DNA from 3 places in the Streptomyces hazeniae genome. Region 2 is predicted to be linked to each of the others. Evidence: riboswitches for the same ligand, from Rfam matches in the RefSeq annotation. Region 2 holds a riboswitch; each other region holds the start of a gene.
What was found. Region 2 has a riboswitch for cobalamin ahead of RM572_RS05355 (acyl-CoA thioesterase). Riboswitches for the same ligand answer to the same signal wherever they lie in the genome.
Positions count from the first base shown of each region.

Region 1: another riboswitch for cobalamin. It lies ahead of cobN (cobaltochelatase subunit CobN); the one in region 2 lies ahead of RM572_RS05355 (acyl-CoA thioesterase).
Region 3: another riboswitch for cobalamin. It lies ahead of RM572_RS24795 ((2Fe-2S) ferredoxin domain-containing protein); the one in region 2 lies ahead of RM572_RS05355 (acyl-CoA thioesterase).

Region 1 covers NZ_JAVREQ010000013.1:46,053-51,744, forward strand. Annotated here, with positions in the region: gene RM572_RS15630 (precorrin-2 C(20)-methyltransferase) at 1-404, opposite strand, end outside; gene RM572_RS15635 (precorrin-8X methylmutase) at 401-1,069, opposite strand; gene cobG (precorrin-3B synthase) at 1,125-2,531, opposite strand; cobalamin riboswitch at 2,604-2,755, shown strand; gene cobN (cobaltochelatase subunit CobN) at 2,791-5,692, shown strand, end outside.
Region 2 covers NZ_JAVREQ010000003.1:29,409-35,100, forward strand. Annotated here, with positions in the region: gene RM572_RS05340 (iron ABC transporter permease) at 1-1,426, opposite strand, end outside; gene RM572_RS05345 (iron-siderophore ABC transporter substrate-binding protein) at 1,431-2,408, opposite strand; gene RM572_RS05350 (ABC transporter ATP-binding protein) at 2,405-3,265, opposite strand; cobalamin riboswitch at 3,342-3,557, shown strand; gene RM572_RS05355 (acyl-CoA thioesterase) at 3,697-4,155, shown strand; gene RM572_RS05360 (hypothetical protein) at 4,482-5,492, shown strand; gene RM572_RS05365 (CbiQ family ECF transporter T component) at 5,499-5,692, shown strand, end outside.
Region 3 covers NZ_JAVREQ010000029.1:8,111-13,802, reverse strand. Annotated here, with positions in the region: gene RM572_RS24815 (AurF N-oxygenase family protein) at 1-354, opposite strand, end outside; gene truA (tRNA pseudouridine(38-40) synthase TruA) at 504-1,361, shown strand; gene RM572_RS24805 (hypothetical protein) at 1,461-2,798, opposite strand; gene RM572_RS24800 (hypothetical protein) at 2,804-3,145, opposite strand; gene RM572_RS24795 ((2Fe-2S) ferredoxin domain-containing protein) at 3,270-3,671, opposite strand; cobalamin riboswitch at 3,731-3,853, opposite strand; gene RM572_RS24790 (hypothetical protein) at 3,814-4,188, opposite strand; gene RM572_RS24785 (polysaccharide deacetylase family protein) at 4,191-5,258, opposite strand; gene RM572_RS24780 (putative glycoside hydrolase) at 5,406-5,692, shown strand, end outside.

The DNA.
Region 1 (5,692 bases), on a different contig from region 2:
TGCATGTAGGAGCCGTAGAAGAACGGGTCGCCCTCCGCGAGCACGGCGACCGTCAGACCCGCGTCCAGGTGTGCGGCGAGGCGTGCGGCGGCCTCGGTGTAGAAGTCGTCCAGCGCCCCGCGGTATCCGCCGGGATGGTCGGTCCCCTCCGTCGTGACGGGGTAGACCAGCGCCTCCTCGACGTGGTCCTCCCGGATGTGCCGTGCGGCGATGGAACGCGCGATGGAACGGCCGTGGCGGGCGCTGTGGTAGGCGACCACGTCGGCGGCCGCGAGGGCTTCGACGGCGCGCATCGTCATCAACGACGGGTCGCCGGGGCCGAGTCCGACGCCGTACAGCCGTCCCGTACCGGAGGCGGCGTCCACGGGGACGGGGTAACCGGAGGCGGGGGTGGGGGCGTTCACTCTTCCTCGCTCGCGATCGCGTTGAGCGCGGCCGCGGCGAGCGCGCTGCCGCCGCGCCTGCCGCGCACCACCAGGTGTTCCAGGCCGGCCGGGTGGGCGGCGAGGGCGGCCTTCGACTCGACGGCGCCGACGAAACCGACCGGCACGCCGATGACGGCGGCGGGGCGCGGGGCTCCCGCGTCGATCATCTCCAGCAGCCGGAACAGGGCCGTCGGCGCGTTGCCGACGGCGACGACGCCGCCGTCCAGCCGGTCGCCCCACAGTTCCATCGCGGCGGCGCTGCGGGTGGTGCCCAACTGCGCGGCCAGCTCCGGCACGGACGGGTCGGACAGTGTGCACACCACGTCGTTGCCGGCGGGCAGTCGTTTGCGGGTCACGCCGCTGGCCACCATCTGCACGTCGCAGAGGACGGGCGCACCGGCACGGAGGGCCGTGCGGGCCCGCGCGACGGCGCCGGGGGAGAAGGCGAGATCGCGGACGAGGTCGACCATGCCGCAGGCGTGGATCATGCGCACCGCGACCTGCGCCACGTCCGGGGGGAGCCCGTCGAGGTCCGCCTCCGCCCGGATGGTGGCGAAGGACTGCCGGTAGATGGCCGCGCCGTCCTTCTCGTACGCGTAGGCGCCTGCGTGGCCTGCGCCACGGTGGTCGTCGGTCCCGTGCATGTGGGTGGCCCCGCCCCTCTCGATGGTCCCGGTCGTCTGGTCGCCGCTCATCTGGTCACCCGTCGGCGGTGGTGCGTGCCGCCGCGGTGGCGGTGAGCGCGGCGGCGAACTCCCCCGCGTCGTCCGTGCCGGGCACGGACACCTCGTAGCGGCTGTCGCCGGTGGCGACGGCGTCCACGTGCGGGCCCTTCGGACGTCCGCACCGCCGGGTGCAGCCCGACAGGTACACCGGCAGCGGCGGCCGGGAGTCATGGCCGGCGGCCGCGGCGCGGGCGTCCGCGCGTACGTCGGACAGCGACGCCGCGCAGCCCGGGCGTCCCGCGCAGGCACCGAGGCCGAACCACGGCGAGGCGGCCGAGGTGACCAGGCCGGCCGCTCCGGTCTCCGCGAGCGCGGTGGGCGCTGCGGCCGACGCGAGTCCCGGCACGACGACGCCGCGCCACGGGGTGACGCGGAGTACGCGGGTGCCCCGGGTGAGCGCCAGGTCGGCGAGCAGGCGCGCCTGCGCGGACGTGAGGGTTCCCAGCGGCGCGGTCACGCACAGGGCGGCGTGCACGCCCCCGGGCGCCACGACCACTCCGGGCGCGGGCCCCGCCCCTTCGACGTGCACGCCCGGGGTTGCGCGGCCCGCCCCGGCGGCGTCGCGTACGCGTGGGGCGCCGGCGTCGTGCCCGTCACCCGTGGCGGGGCCCGCGCCCGGTACGGGGGACGGCCGTCCGAAGCGGGTGCGGAGCGCCTCGGTGACGGCGGCGGCCGTGTCCGGGGCGTCGGAGACGCGCCAGGCGCCGGTGCCGAGGGCGAGGAAGGTCTGCGCGGCGTACAGCGCGGCGCCGGGGGCGTCCGCCGCCGGGACGGTGACCGCCGCGCCGGAGGTGCCGACCCGGACCACGGCCGTGCCGGACGCGTCCGCCGTGCCGTCGGCACCCGGCGCGGGCGTCGCCGCCGTCACCGTCACGTCGGCACCCAGGGCGGCGACGTCGCCGCGGCCGTCGTCGAAGGCGAAGAGGAAGCGCCCGGAAAGACCGGTGGCACCCGGGTCGGCGCACAGCAGGCGGTCCAACTCCCGGACCCACGGCCTGACGTCGGCGTGCCCGCGGGCGTCCAGGCCGGACAGGGGGGTGGCCACCACGTTGCGCACCCGTTCGTGCGCGGCGGAGGGCAGCAGCCCCGCCTCCCGCAGCCGGGCGGCGAGTTGGGCGCCGCAGCCGGCGGCGAGTCCGCGGAGCTGGACGTTGCCACGCGAGGTGAGGTGGAGGGCGCCGTCGCCGAGACGGTCCGCCGTGTCGGCGAGCAGGTGTGCCTGCGCGGCGGTGAGCGCACCGCCGGGCACCCGTACCCGTGCCAGGGCGCCGTCGTCCGCGGCGTGCAGCCGCAGCGCGCCCGGGCAGGCGTCGTGACGGCCCCGGACGGGGGCCGTCACGGGGGCAGGGCTCGCTGAGGTGCGGCCACGGGGCGTCGGCATCGCGGCGAGCATACAGACGGACGACGCCCGGACCGTATGCCCCGGATCACGGCCCGGAGCACCCGCGTTGCGCTTACGATGCTGGTCGGCGGGTCGTATGCCCGTCATCGCCGTTGACGGCGACAGGGGAGGAAGCCCGGTGCGACTCCGGCGCGGTCCCGCCACTGTGAGTCCGGTGAAGAGGAACCGGACGAGCCAGGAACTCCCGCCGTCCGACACCGCCCGGGGCGTGGACACCCCGAGGAAGGCTTCACGTCGCATGCCGCTTTCGCCCGCGGAACGAGACCCGCAGCCCGCCGACTCCCCCGGATCCGCACCCGACTCCTCCGACTCCTCCGACCCGTCCGGCTCCCCCGCCGTCCTGCTGCTGTCGACGTCCGACACCGACCTGCTCAGCGCCCGCGCGGCCGGCGGTCCCGTGCGCTACCGCTTCGCCAACCCCTCCCGCCTGGACCTGGACGACCTGCCGGGGCTCCTGGACGGCACCGGCCTGGTCGTCGTCCGGCTGCTGGGCGGGCTGCGGGCCTGGGAGGACGGGCTGGACGCGCTGCTCGCCGGGGACCGGCCGGTGGTGGTGCTGACCGGTGAACAGGCCCCGGACGCCCAGCTGATGGCGGCGTCGACGGTGCCCGTCGGGATCGCCGCCGAGGCGCACCGCTACCTCGCGCACGGCGGTCCCGGCAACCTCGAGCAGCTCGCGCGGTTCCTGTCCGACACGGTGCTGCTCACCGGACACGGCTTCGAGCCGCCCGCCGCCGCGCCGACCTGGGGCCCGCTGGAACGCACGGCCCCCGCACCCGCCGACGGCGCCCCCACGGTCGCCGTCCTCTACTACCGGGCGCATCACATGAGCGGCAACACGGCCTTCGTGGAGGTGTTGTGCGCTGCGCTGGAGGAGGCGGGCGCCCGCGCGCTCCCCCTGTACGTGGCGTCCCTGCGTGCTCCCGAGCCGGAGCTGATCGACGCACTGCGCGCGGCCGACGCGCTCGTCACCACCGTGCTGGCGGCGGGCGGCACCCGCCCCGCCGAGGCGTCGGCGGGCGGCGACGACGAGTCCTGGGACGCGGGCGCGCTCACCTCGCTGGACGTGCCGATCCTCCAGGCGCTGTGCCTGACGGGTTCGCGTGCCGCCTGGGAGGAGAACGACGAGGGCGTGTCCCCGCTGGACGCGGCCGGCCAGATCGCCGTCCCGGAGTTCGACGGGCGGCTGATCACCGTCCCGTTCTCCTTCAAGGAGATCGACCCGGACGGCCTGCCCGCCTACGTGCCCGACCGCGAACGGGCCGCCCGCGTCGCGGGGATCGCCGTCCGGCACGCCCGCCTGCGCCACGTGCCGCCCGCGGACAAGCGGATCGCCCTGGTGCTGTCCGCGTACCCGACGAAGCACTCCCGGATCGGCAACGCGGTCGGCCTCGACACGCCCGCCAGCGCCGTGGCGCTGCTGCGCCGGCTGCGCGCCGAGGGCTACGACTTCGGCGACGCCGAGATTCCGGGGCTGGCATCCGGAGACGGCGACGAGCTGATCCGCGCCCTGATCGACGCGGGCGGCCACGATCAGGACTGGCTGACCGAGGAGCAGTTGGCCCGCAACCCGGTGCGCATCCCGGCGGCCGACTACCGGCGCTGGTTCGCCGAGCTGGACCCGGCGCTGCGGGAGGCCGTGGAGGAGCACTGGGGGCCGCCGCCGGGGGAGATGTTCGTCGACCGCAGCCGCAACGACGAGGGCGACATCGTGCTCGCCGCGCTGCGGTTCGGGAACCTGCTGGTGCTGATCCAGCCGCCGCGCGGCTTCGGGGAGAACCCGGTCGCGATCTACCACGACCCCGACCTGCCCCCGTCGCACCACTACCTGGCCGCGTACCGCTGGATCGCCGCCCCGGACGGGGAGGGGGGTTTCGGCGCGGACGCGATGATCCACCTGGGCAAGCACGGCAACCTGGAGTGGCTGCCCGGCAAGAACGCCGGCCTGTCCGCGGGCTGCGCGCCCGACGCGGCGCTGGGCGACCTGCCGCTGGTGTACCCCTTCCTGGTCAACGACCCGGGCGAGGGCACGCAGGCCAAACGTCGGGTGCACGCCACGCTGATCGACCACCTGGTGCCGCCGATGGCCCGCGCCGACTCCTACGGCGACATCGCGCGCCTGGAGCAGCTCCTCGACGAGTACGCGCAGATCTCCGCGATGGACCCGGCCAAACTGCCCGCCATCCGCGCCCAGATCTGGACGCTGATCCAGGCCGCGAAGCTCGACCACGATCTCGGGATGGCGGACCGTCCGGACGACGACGGCTTCGACGACTTCCTGCTGCACGTGGACGGCTGGCTGTGCGAGGTGAAGGACGCGCAGATCCGCGACGGCCTGCACGTCCTGGGCGGTGCCCCGACCGGACCGGAGCGCGTCAACCTGGTGCTGGCGGTGCTGCGGGCCCGTCAGATCTGGGGCGGCACCTCCGCCCTCCCCGGCCTGCGCGAAGCACTGGGCCTGGACGAGGCCGCGGCGACCCGTACGGCCGCCGACGCGGCGGAGGAGCGGGCGCGGGCGCTGGTGCAGGCCATGGAGGACGCCGGCTGGGAACCGTCCGCGGTCTCCGGGGTGGCCGCGGGGGAGAACGAACAGGTGGCCCGCATCCTGGGGTTCGCCGCCCGCGAGGTGGTGCCCAGGCTGGCCGCCACGACGGACGAGATCGACCACGCGGTGCACGCGCTGGCCGGCGGGTTCGTGCCGGCCGGGCCGTCCGGCTCACCGCTGCGCGGGCTGGTCAACGTGCTGCCGACCGGCCGCAACTTCTACTCCGTGGACCCCAAGGCCGTGCCCTCGCGCCTCGCGTGGGAGACGGGGCAGGCGCTCGCCGACTCGCTGCTGGAGCGCTACCGCACCGACAACGGCGCGTGGCCGGCCTCCGTGGGCCTGTCGCTGTGGGGCACCAGTGCGATGCGCACCGCCGGGGACGACGTGGCCGAGGCGCTGGCGCTGCTGGGCGTACGGCCCGTGTGGGACGACGCGTCCCGGCGCGTCACCGGCCTGGAACCGGTGCCCCTGGAGGAGCTGGGGCGCCCGCGCATCGACGTGACGCTGCGCATCTCGGGCTTCTTCCGGGACGCGTTCCCGCACACCGTCGGCCTGCTGGACGACGCCGTCCGGCTCGCCGCGTCCCTCGACGAGC
Region 2 (5,692 bases):
CGGCCATGGGCAGCGTGGTCACCAGGGTCACCGCGCCCAGCGCGGCACCGCCGGAGACGCCCAGCACGCCCGGCTCGGCGAGGGGGTTGCGGGTCACGGCCTGGACGAGGGTGCCCGACAGGGCGAGGGCGCCGCCCGCGAGGAGGGCCGCCAGGACGCGCGGCACGCGGGTGTCGAGGACGAAGGTGAGGGTCCGGCCGGCGTTGGACTGCAGCCAGTTGGCGACGTCGCCCAGCAGCAGCTTGGTGTCGCCGAGCAGGACGGCGGCGAGCGTCACGCCGACGAGTACCACCACCGCGGCGGTCGTGGTGGCCAGGAAGACGGTGCGGCTGCGGATGCGGAGCCGGTCGACCTCGGTGGAGCCGCCGGTGTCGCGGCCGCGCGTCGCCATCACGACGAGGAACGCGGCGCCGAGGAGGCTGGTGACGATGCCGGTGGGGACGGCGACGGCGAGGTCGCCCGGCACCGCCGCGCGCAGCGCCACGTCCGAGCCGAGCACCAGCACGCCGCCGACCAGTCCGGCGACCGGCATGCTCGTCCACGGCCGGTTGAACGAGCGGAACCGGCTCCCGAGGAGGCGGACCAGCGCGGGGGCGCACAGGCCGACGAAGCCGATGGCGCCGGCCAGCGTGACGGAGGCGGCGGCCAGCAGCACCGCGAGGATCACCGTCGTGACGCGGGTGGCACGGACGGGGACGCCGAGCCCGCGCGCGGCGTCGTCGCCGAGGGAGAGGGCGTCGATGCGGCGGCTGAGCAGCAGCAGCCCGGCGAGGCCGACGAGGACGAGCGGCGCCATCTGCACCACGCCGTCGAAGCCGTTCTGGGCGATGCTGCCCTGGTTCCACGCGTACAGGCCGGCGGTCTGCTCGGGGAAGAGCAGGAGCAGCGCCTCGGTGAGGGCGATGAGGCCGAGGGTGAGGGCACTGCCCGCGAGGACGAGCCGCACGGTGCCGGCGCCGAGGCCGGACAGGCCGAGGACGACGGTGGCGGCCAGGAGTCCGCCGGCGAAGGCGACCCCGGAGGAGGCGAGCAGCGGCAGCGAGAGGCCGGTGACGGCGGCCACGCCGAGCGCGAGGTAGGAGCCCGCGTTGACGGCGAGGGTGTCGGGTGAGGCGAGCACGTTGCGGCTGATCGCCTGGAGGGCGGCGCCCGCCGCGCCGAGGGCGGCGCCGACGAGCAGGCCGGCGGTCATCCGGGGCAGCCGGGAGGCGATGACGACGGAGGCGTCGCCGGGTTCGGCGCGGCCGGTGAGCGCCTTCCAGACTTCGGCCGGGCCGACCGCGGCGGTGCCCTGCGTGAGGTCGGCGAGCGCGAGGGTGGCGAGGGTCAGGACCAGCGCGGCCGTCACCGCGGCCGTGCCCGTACGCCGGGTCTTCGGGGCGCCGGGGGGCGTGCGGGTGGCGGGAGGGGTTGCGGTGACGGCCATGCTGCTACTTCGTCAGCGCCTCGACGAGGGCGTCGATGTACGCCTCCATCGACTCGGTGCCGCCGAACATCCAGATGCCGTCGGGCAGCCGGTGCACGTTGCCGGCCTTCACGAACGGCAGGGACTTCCAGACGGCGTTGTCGGCGAGTTCGTCGGTGAAGGGCGTGCTGGCCTCGTCGCCGTCGCTGCCGATGTGGGCGAAGTGCACGTCGTCGCCGAGCTTGGTGAGCCCTTCGACGTCGGTGGCCCCGAGTCCGTAGGCCTCGTCGCCCTTCATCTTCCAGGCGTTCTCCAGGCCGACCTTCTCGTTGACCTCGCCGATGAGGGAGCGGGAGGTGAACGGCCGGACGGAGACCTGGTTGGAGGTCACGTAGCCGTCGGCGAAGGCGAAGGACGCACCGCCGAGTCCGGCCTCGTCCAGCGCCTTCTTCCCCTCGGCGATCTTCGCCTCGAAGTCGGCCTTGAGCGTGTCGGCCTTGTCGGTGGTGCCGGTGGCCTCGGCGATGAGGTCGAGGTTCCGGGTCATCCGGTCGATCTGGCCGGAGGCGTCGGCGGAGCGCACCGTCAGGACGGGCGCGACCTCGCGCAGCTGCTTGACCGCGGACGGCTGGAGGTCGGTGGTGGCGACGATGAGGTCGGGCTTGAGCGAGGCGATGCCGTCCATGCTGGGCTCGCCGCGGACACCGATGTCCTTGGGGTCGTTCTCCAGCGGGACGACGGTGTCCCAGGTGTTGTAGCCCTCGACGTCGGCGACGCCGACCGGGTCGACACCCAGGGAGACGAGGTGCTCGACGACGTTCCACTCGGTGCCGACGACGCGTTCGGCGGGTCCGTCGAGGGTGACCTTCTTGCCCTGGGCGTCGGTGAGGACGAGGGAGTCGCCGGACTTCTGCGCGTCGTCGGCGGCGGGCTCGGTGGTGCCGCAGGCGGTCAGGGTGAGGGCGGCGGTGGCCGCCGCCGCGGCGAGGAGGAGGCGTCTCATGAGGGTGTGGTGAGCCTTTCGTTCCGGGTGTGGTGGCGGCCGACGGCACGGGTGCGCAGGTGGCCGGTCAGGGGGTCGGCGGTGACCTCGACGCGGATGCCGTAGGTCTCCGTGAGGCGTTCGGGGGTCAGGACGTCCTCGGGGGGTCCGTCCGCGATGATCCGTCCCTCGTGGAGCAGCACGATCCGGTCGGCGACCGCGGCGGCCTGGTCGAGGTCGTGCAGGACGACGCCGACGGCGATGTCGTGGACGTCCGCGAGGTCGCGGATGAGGTCGAGGAGTTCGACCTGGTAGCGCAGGTCGAGGTAGGTGGTCGGTTCGTCGAGCAGGAGGACGCCGGTTTCCTGGGCGAGGCAGCCGGCGAGCCAGACGCGCTGGAGCTGTCCTCCGGAGAGGTGTTCGGCGCCGCGTTCGGCGAGTTCCTCGACGCCGGTCAGCCGGAGGGCCCGGTCCACGGCCGCCCGGCCGCGCGGGTCGGCCCTGCCCCAGCGCCCCCGGTACGGGTAGCGGCCGAACTCCACGACGTCCCGTACCGACAGGCCGCTGGGCGCGGCGCGGCCCTGGGTGAGCAGGGCCACCTGCCGGGAGAACTCGCGGGGACTCAGGGCGAAGCCGTCGGTGTCGGCGTCGATGGCGAGTGTGCCCTGCCGGGGCCGCTGCAGGCGGGCGAGGGTCCGCAGCAGCGTCGACTTCCCGCTGCCGTTCGGGCCGACCAGGACGGTCACCTCGCCGAGGGGCAGAGCGACCGACGCGTCGTGCACGACGTCGACGGCGTCGTAGGCGACGGTCACGTCCGCGGCCGACAGCGCGTGACCGCGGACGGACGGGGCCTCGGGGGTCTCTTCACCAGCTTTCACGCAGATAAGGCTAGCCTCACCTAAACGGACGGTGGCTCCCGGGGCCGCGGGTTTCCGCTTTCCGGATCGACGCGGTTATGTTGAGCATGCAACCGGTTCGCCCCTCCTGTCCAGGAGAGGCGTCGCAAGAGGGAACCCGGTGGGAATCCGGGACTGCCCCGCAGCGGTGAGCGGGAACGACCGCCGTCACACGCACTGGGTCCGGCGAACGGGCCCGGGAAGCGACGGCCTGTAGGTGTCCTGACGGGACGCGCCCGCGAGTCCGAAGACCTGCCGGTCGCCCGTGTGCGACACCCGCCCACGGTGCCCGGAGGCCTCGAGGGAAGGCCGGTGCCGGACTCCGGCCGTGCCGTCGCGCGCGGACCGCGACCGCGCCGCTTCCCGACGCCCTCCTCGTCCCGGCCGGACAGCGACTCGCGAAGGAGAGTTCTGTGGCGCACCAGCCCACCGTCTTCCGCACCGACCCGGCGGACCACGCGGCATCCCGCGCGTCCCGGTCCGCCGTCACGCTCGCGCACATCATGAGCGAGCACGACACCAACCTCTACGGCACCATCCACGGCGGCGTGGTGATGAAACTCATCGACGACGCGGCGGCGGCCGCCGCCGGCAGGCACGGCGGGCCGCCGGCGGTGACGGTCTCCGTCGACCGGATGCGGTTCCTCGCCCCCGTGCGCGCGGGCGACCTGCTCACCGTGCACGCCGGACTGGAGGGCGTCGGCCGGACCTCGATGAACATCGCGGTCCGGGTCACCGCGGAGCGGTGGAACTCTCCCGGGCCGGTCACCGAAGTGGCCACCGCGCAGCTCACGTTCGTCGCGGTCGACGCGGACGGACGGCCGCGCCCGGTGCCGCCGCTGCCCGGGGCGGACACCGCCGGGGGCGAGTGAGTGCGGGCTCACAGCGGGCGTTCTGGTCAACGCCCCGGAGCGTCCGTACACTTGCCCACTGTCCGCAAGGACGACAACTGAACGCGTACGCGACGGAGAAGCCGGTGGGAATCCGGCGCTGACCTGCAACCGTGAACGGCGGCACCGCCCGCCGTGAGCCGGACCGCCCGCGCGCACGTGCACCGCTTTGCACTGTCATGGTCTGCAGCGTGGAGCCCGACCCCTCGGTTTCCCCGCCCCTGAACGCCGCCTGAAGCACGATCGGCGCGTCGGGGGCGCGTACGTGCCGGGGGCCGGTGCCCACCTCAGGGGGAGGGGCACCGACGATGAGCCGAGTACTACGCCCGTGGATCACCGCCGTCCTGGTGGCGGCCTGCGGCGTGCTGACCGGCCTCGGCACGCCGGAGACGGCCGCCGCGGTCGACACCTCCCGCGGCCGTCCCGGCTTCTGCCCCGACGGCAACGGGGTCACCGTGATCGTCGACTTCCGCGAACTCGGCGGACAGACCCTCGTCCGGTGCGCCGTGGGCAGTCAGGAGACCGGACTCGCGGCGCTGAAGGCGGCGGGCATCCAGGTGACCGGCACCAACCGCTGGGGCGAGTCGTTCATCTGCCGGCTGGAGGGCAAGCCCACGGCGGAGACCGAACCCTGCATCGACACCCCGCCGGCCTCGGCGTACTGGTCCTACTGGCACGCGCCGAACGGCGGCGCGTGGACCTACAGCCAGTACGGGGCGACCTACCGCAATCCGCCGGAGGGCAGCTTCGAGGGCTGGTCCTTCTCCAAGGGGCGCGACATGGACTCCGCGCCCGCGCCGCGCGTCGCCCCGCGCCGGCCGTCCGCGTCCAACGGCGGGCAGAGCTCCGGCGGTTCGTCGTCCGGTGGGTCCTCGTCCGGCGGGTCGTCGTCGAGCGGCGGATCGTCCTCGGGCGGCTCCTCCGGCGGGACCGGCGGCACGGGCCCGGGCGGCGGCGCGTCGTCCGGCGACACCGGTGCCGACCGTCCGGGGAACGGAGACGGGCCGGCGTCGGACCGCCCAGGCGGCCGGGACGAGGACGGCAAGCCGGACGGGAAGGACCGCGACGGCGAGAAGCGGGACGGGAAGAAGAGCCCCGACCCCACCGCCTCCGCCGACGACGAGTCGGCCGCTCCCGGGGCCGCTCCGAGCCCGACCGAGGCCGCGGACTGGAGCGGCGGCGAGGACCGGCCCGACCAGGCGGCGTCCGGCTCCTCCCTGTCCGCCGGGACCGCGCTGACCGCCGCGGCGGCCGCCGCCCTGGCCGTCGGCGCCGCGGTCCTCGCCTGGCGCCGCCGTCGCACCGGGCACGGGGACTAGCCGGACGTGAAGGACTCCGCAGGAGGCAGAACCACCGCCCTCGCACCGCCGTCCGGCTCCCCCGCCGTACGCCGGGCGGCGGGCGCGCTGCCCCGGACGCTGCACCCGGGCTGCTGGTGGCTGTGGGCGCTGGGCCTCGCGGCCGCCGCGAGCCGGACCGGCAACCCCGTGCTGCTCGGGCTGCTGCTGTCGGTGGCGGG
Region 3 (5,692 bases), on a different contig from region 2:
GAGCGCCCACTGCACCGTCTCGTCCGTCGGGTCCTTGGCGTAGATGTCCCGGAGCACCATCTGCTGGAGGATCATCTCGAACCATATGCCGGTGCTGGCCACCGACGCGGCCTCCTGCCGGGTCAGCTCCTTGCGTTGCGCCTCGGTCAGCTCGTTCCAGTACGGCGTCCCGTAGAGCGTGCTCCACTCGGGGCTGGCGCCGTGGAAGTCCTCGTCGAGGGGCGTCTCCCAGTCGACCTCGGTGGCCGGGTCGTAGGAGAGCCGGGCGGAGGAGTCGAGCAGCCGCTGCGCGAGGTGGTCCTCGCGGGGCCGTGCGTCGGCTCCGTTCTCCGGCCGAACGGTGCTGCCTGCCATGCTGGGCTCCCTGATGCGCGTCGTCGTGATCCGGCCCTGGCTTGTTGACGACCTGTATAGCAAGAACTCCCGACGATGCCTACCCCCGAGTAAGGAACGGGCGCGGAGGGCCGTCACGCGCGCCGGGGCGTGGTGAGAGGATCGGGTGCGTGAGTGACGACGTGGAGCCCGGCCTCGTCCGGGTACGGCTCGACCTGAGCTACGACGGCAAGGACTTCTCCGGCTGGGCCCGCCAGAAGGGCGGGCAGCGCACCGTCCAGCAGGAGATCGAGGACGCGCTGCGTGTCGTGCTGCGCCTGGACGCCGCACCGCCGCTCACCGTCGCCGGCCGCACCGACGCGGGCGTCCACGCCCGCGGCCAGGTCGCCCACGTCGACCTTCCCGCGGACCTGTGGGCCGAGCAGGGCGGCCAACTGCTGCGCCGCCTCGCCGGACGGCTGCCCATGGACGTCCGCGTGCACCGGGTCGCCGAGGCGCCGCCCCACTTCGACGCGCGCTTCTCCGCCATCTGGCGGCGCTACGCGTACCGCGTCTGCGACCATCCCGGGGGCGTCGACCCGCTGCGCCGCGGCCACGTGCTCTGGCACAACTGGCCCCTGGACCTCGACGCGATGAACGCCGCCGCCGACGCGCTGCTCGGCGAACACGACTTCGCCGCCTACTGCAAGAAGCGCGAGGGCGCCACCACCATCCGCACCCTCCGGCGGCTGCACTGGGTCCGGCAGCCCGACGGCGTCCTGGAAGCGACCGTCCTGGCGGACGCGTTCTGCCACAACATGGTCCGGTCGCTGGTCGGCGCGATGCTGTTCGTCGGCGACGGTCACCGGCCCTCCGAGTGGCCCGGCAAGGTCCTCGCGGCGGGCGTCCGCGACTCCGCCGTCCACGTCGTCCGCCCGCACGGCCTCACCCTCGAGGAGGTCGGCTACCCCGCGGACGCCGACCTCGCGGCTCGCAACGCCGCCTCCCGCAACAAGCGCACGCTGCCGGGAGCCTCCGGCTGCTGCTGACCGGAGGTGTGCCGACGAACTCCACGAGATCCACCGCCGGTCCGTCGGCCGTACGGCCTGACGGGACCGTCCCGGCGGCTGCCGAGCCCCCGGCGCCGGTCAGCGGAGCGGCGCCGTCGCCTCGTCCAGCCGGGCGTCGAAGCGGCGCGCGTAGGCCTGGGCGTCGTCGCTCCGCCAGTACGGCCCGCCGTTGTACCGCGCGGCGAGCTCCTGCATCTGCGCACGTGTCATCTGCTCGGCCGGCACGTCCGCGAAGCCGCTCTCCGCCTTCATCTGCGCCAGGTACTCGGAGGCGATGAAGACGTTCTGCGCCGGGTCCTTGATCGCGTCCTCGACCCGCGCCCGCTGGTCGTCGGTGAGGTGGTGCGGGTCGTAGCCGAGGACCTCGGCGCCGCGCCGGACCTGCACGGCGAGCGGCCCCATCGACGTCTGGTCGGCCTCCCCGGTGCCGGGCACGAGCTGCCGCACCTCGTCGGCCACGTCGTCCACCACCGCCGGCGCGCCCCCGACCTCCTGCCACGCGATGCCCGCGACCATCTCGGGCGGCAGCCCGGAGTGGTGGGCGGCGGCCCTGATCAGCGCGCTGTTGGCGTCGACGTAGGCCCGGAGGGTCTCCTCCGAGTCCGAGGGCAGGAGGTAGCTGATGCCCTTCGCGTCGGGGTGTTCCGCCGCCAGTGACCGGATGCGCTCCAGCTTCTCGTTCACGACGCGCGCGTCGCTGAGGGACGGGATCGCGTCGGTCTTGACGCCGGTGCCGGGAAGCTGCGCGTGGGGGTCGTCCGCGGCCTGCCGCGTCTCCTCCCGGAGAAGGCCGAGACTGCCCAGGATCTCCGCGGAGTCGCCGGAGCCGCCGCGGAACTCGGGGAGCGAGGCGTACGCCGTCCGCAGCTCGGCGAGGCAGCGGCTCCGCGCCTCCGACTCGACGCGCTGCGCGTCCTCGTAGGCGTCGTTCGCCTGCCGGTAGTGGCGTTCGGCGTCCTCCCGGATCGCGTCGACGTCGACGCCGATCTCACCGATCCGGTCCAGCAGGCCGGAGGAGTCGCGCAGATCCTCCCACTCCCGCATCGGGCTCTGCGCACCGGTCAGACGCGTGAGCAGGGTCGACTCCCGTGCGACGACCTCGGCCAGCTTCCGTTCGGAGAACTCGCCGTCGTCGAAGTGGCGTTGCGCCGTCGTCACGGCCTCGGCGTAGTCGGCCAGCGCCTGCCAGGCCTTGCGGAAACCGGCCGACAGGCCGTCCACGAGCTGCTTCGCCTCGTCCAGGCGCTTCACGTAGTGCTGCTGCGACGTGCTGACCCAGTCGACGCGGCCGGCCTTGAGGAAGGCGTCGTCCGTCGAGTCGGCGAGCCGGTGCAGCCGCGCGAACTCGTCGGCGTTGCGCTCGATGAGCGCCGGGTTGGCGTCGGCGAGGAACGCGACGTCGGCTCGGTGGGCCATCGCGGTCACCTGTCCTCGGGGTCGACGAGCCGCCCGGACTGCAGGATGCCGTCCAGGGCCCGCTGGGAGTCCTCGTCCGCGCGGGCGTAGGCGTGGCCCGTCGCCTCGAGCTTCGTCGCGAGGGCGGCCAGCAGCAGGACGGCGTCGGCGTACTGGTCGCGGGCGAACGTCGCGAACCGGTGCACGGACTCCGCCACCTCGGGATGCGACCGCGGCACCCGGCACATCGTGGCGTTCTCGCCGTCCATCCGTCCGGCGTGGAGGAGTCCCGCGACCTCGAGGAGCAGGTGTGAACTGCCGTCGATGGATGCGGCGCTCGCCGAGAATCCGCCCCCGTGCGTCGTCATGCGTCTCCCCGTTCCGTACCCTGCGTGGCGCGCCGACCAGTGTAGGCAGCGGCCGAGCGAGGGACGCGCGGAAAGATCACCTACGGCCCGTTGTCACCGCATACGTCTCCGCCGGATCCTCACCTCAGCGTGCGTCGCCGGGCAGCGGGGCCGCCGCCGACCCGGGTTCCGTGGCACGGCGCGGTGGGGTGAAGGTGTGCAGGTCGAGAACGGCGGGCGGGGGAGCGACCCCCGGGCCGCCGGCCCGGAGCCAGGCGGCGACGTCCTCGGTCGCCTCGGCGCTGTTGACCAGCGCCAGCCAGACGGGACGTCCGCCCGCGGCGCGCCCCTCGGCCGACGGCTGCACCACGACCACGTTCGCCTGGTCGCACACGTCCAGGCACTCGGACACCCGCACGGGCGCCTCCTGCCGCAGCCGCGCGAGCTGTTCGGCGTGGTCCACGCCGGTGATTTTGTGGCTGCCGCAGCAGCAGTCCCGGCACACCGTGACGCGGCACGGCACCTGTTCGGACGACCTCCCGGGCATGCTGCCCACGCTCCCCTCCGGGGAAGTCCGCCCCGGTTCGTCGAGGGGCGACCGCGGGGAGTCTCCTGGCTCTCGGGTCGCTGCTCGTCCCGGCCTTCCCGCCCCGCCGGGGGCAGTGGCCTGTCCGGGATCCGCTCGCCGATCACAGTGGCGGGACCGCGCCGGATTCGCACCGGCTTCCTCGTTCCGCCGTCGCCTTGTCGCCGGGCATCGTTCCACACCCCGGCTGCGCGCCGGGGGCACTCCGTGGGAGCGGGGCGTTCAGTCGGGGAGCGAGGAAGCCCGTGTCCAGGGGCGGGTAGGGGGCAGGGAGGTTCAGCTTGCCGCCGAATTCGACGGAGGTGACCGCCGTGGAGTGGCTGCGGGTCGAGCCACCCGCCGTGACGACCGGTTCCGTGTACGCGTAGGCGTGCCCGTCCTCGCGGTTGAGGAGCACGTACACGGGGACGCCCGCTGCGGCGTAGGTGCGCAGTCTTGGGCCGGTGTCCGTCTCGTGGTCGAGCGGGGAAGCCCGCACGGTCAGTACGGCTGGGCGCGGTTCTCGAAGGGGGCGGCGAGGGAGGGCTCGCGGTCGGCGGGGAAGGAGACGCGGTCCGGGTCGCCGTCGGAGGTGTAGCGGGCGACGGTGCCGTCCGCGAGCTTGTCGAGCCAGGAGGCGGAGGCGAAGTTCGCGTCGGGGCCGTCCGGGCCCTGGGAGCGGATGCGGGGGATCGCCGCCGGGTCGAAGTCCGAGGAGAAGGGGGACGGCGCGGGGTTGGCGCCGACCAGGTAGACCCCGGCGTGCCGGTAGTCGGTGTCGCCGGAGGAGCCCTCGACGGCGAGCCCGGCGTCGGAGGGCATCGAGCCGTTGGGCAGGGCGAGGGAGTCCACGGTGACGTCGTCCGGGAGGGCGTCGGTGATGGCCTTCTGGTTGCGGGCGACGGCGCGCTGGACCTCGGAGCCGGAGACCGTGCCGAGGGTGGTGTGCCGCAGGGTGTGGTTGCCGATCTCGAAGCCGTGGTCGTGCAGCCAGCCCAGCGTGCGCTGCCCGCCGGGTTCGGCGAACGGGTCGCCGTTGACGAAGAAGGTCGCGACCGGGCGGAAGTCCGGGTGCTTCGCCGCGACGTCGTGGAGGACGGCGACGGCGGTGTCCGGCTTCGGCTTCCCGGAGGCGTCGAGCGCGAGCTGGCTGACGGTGGAGTCGTCGAAGGTGAGGACGACGGGGTGGGTGCCCGCGGGGATGTCGATGCGGCCGCCGGTCAGTGCGCGGGCCGTGACCGGGACGTAGTCCTCGCGGGCGAGGCGTTCCAGTTCGGCGCGGAAGTCCTCGGGGGTGCGGTCGTAGACGCTCTGCGGATCGTCGACGATCTGGTGGTACATCAGCACCGGTACGGCGCCGAGTTCGTCGGCGTCGACGGCGGCCGGGTCGGGCGCGGAGGGGGACGGCGACGGGCTGTCCCGTTCGCCGCCGGCCGTGTCCGCCGCACCTGGCGCGCGTTCCGCTTTCCGGTCCTCCGGCTCGTCCGGTGCGGTGTTCCCGGCGCATCCCGCGAGGGTCAGGAGCGCGGCCGCGGCTGCCGCCGCGCCGAGCCGGAGTGGACGAACCATGATTGGCCTCCTGCCGCGCCAGGGAAGTATGAAGAGACGACAGTGGCATTGTTGCCGGGAGTCGAGCGGTCGAATCGTCCGAGGCGGCAGCCCTGTTCAGGCTGACGTCACGTCAGACATGTCCCCTCGAACGGCAGGTGATCGCGCGTGCAGACCAGTCCACCCGGAGCGGGAAGGCGCAGGAGCTTCGTCCAGGTCCTCGGCCGCAGACGTCTCGCGATCCTCGCCGTCATGCTGGTGGTGGTCGGCTGCGCGGGCCTGGCCGCCTTCGCGTTCCGGTCCGTCCCGCCCCAGATACGCGTGGCGGGTCTGGAGAACGGCGGTGTGCTGAACGGCGCGGAGACGAAGAACGGCCGCCTGGAACTGGTCGCGCAGGGCGGCACGTCGCTGGACGGCCTCACCGTCTCCCTCGACGGCGAGCCCGCGAAGACCCG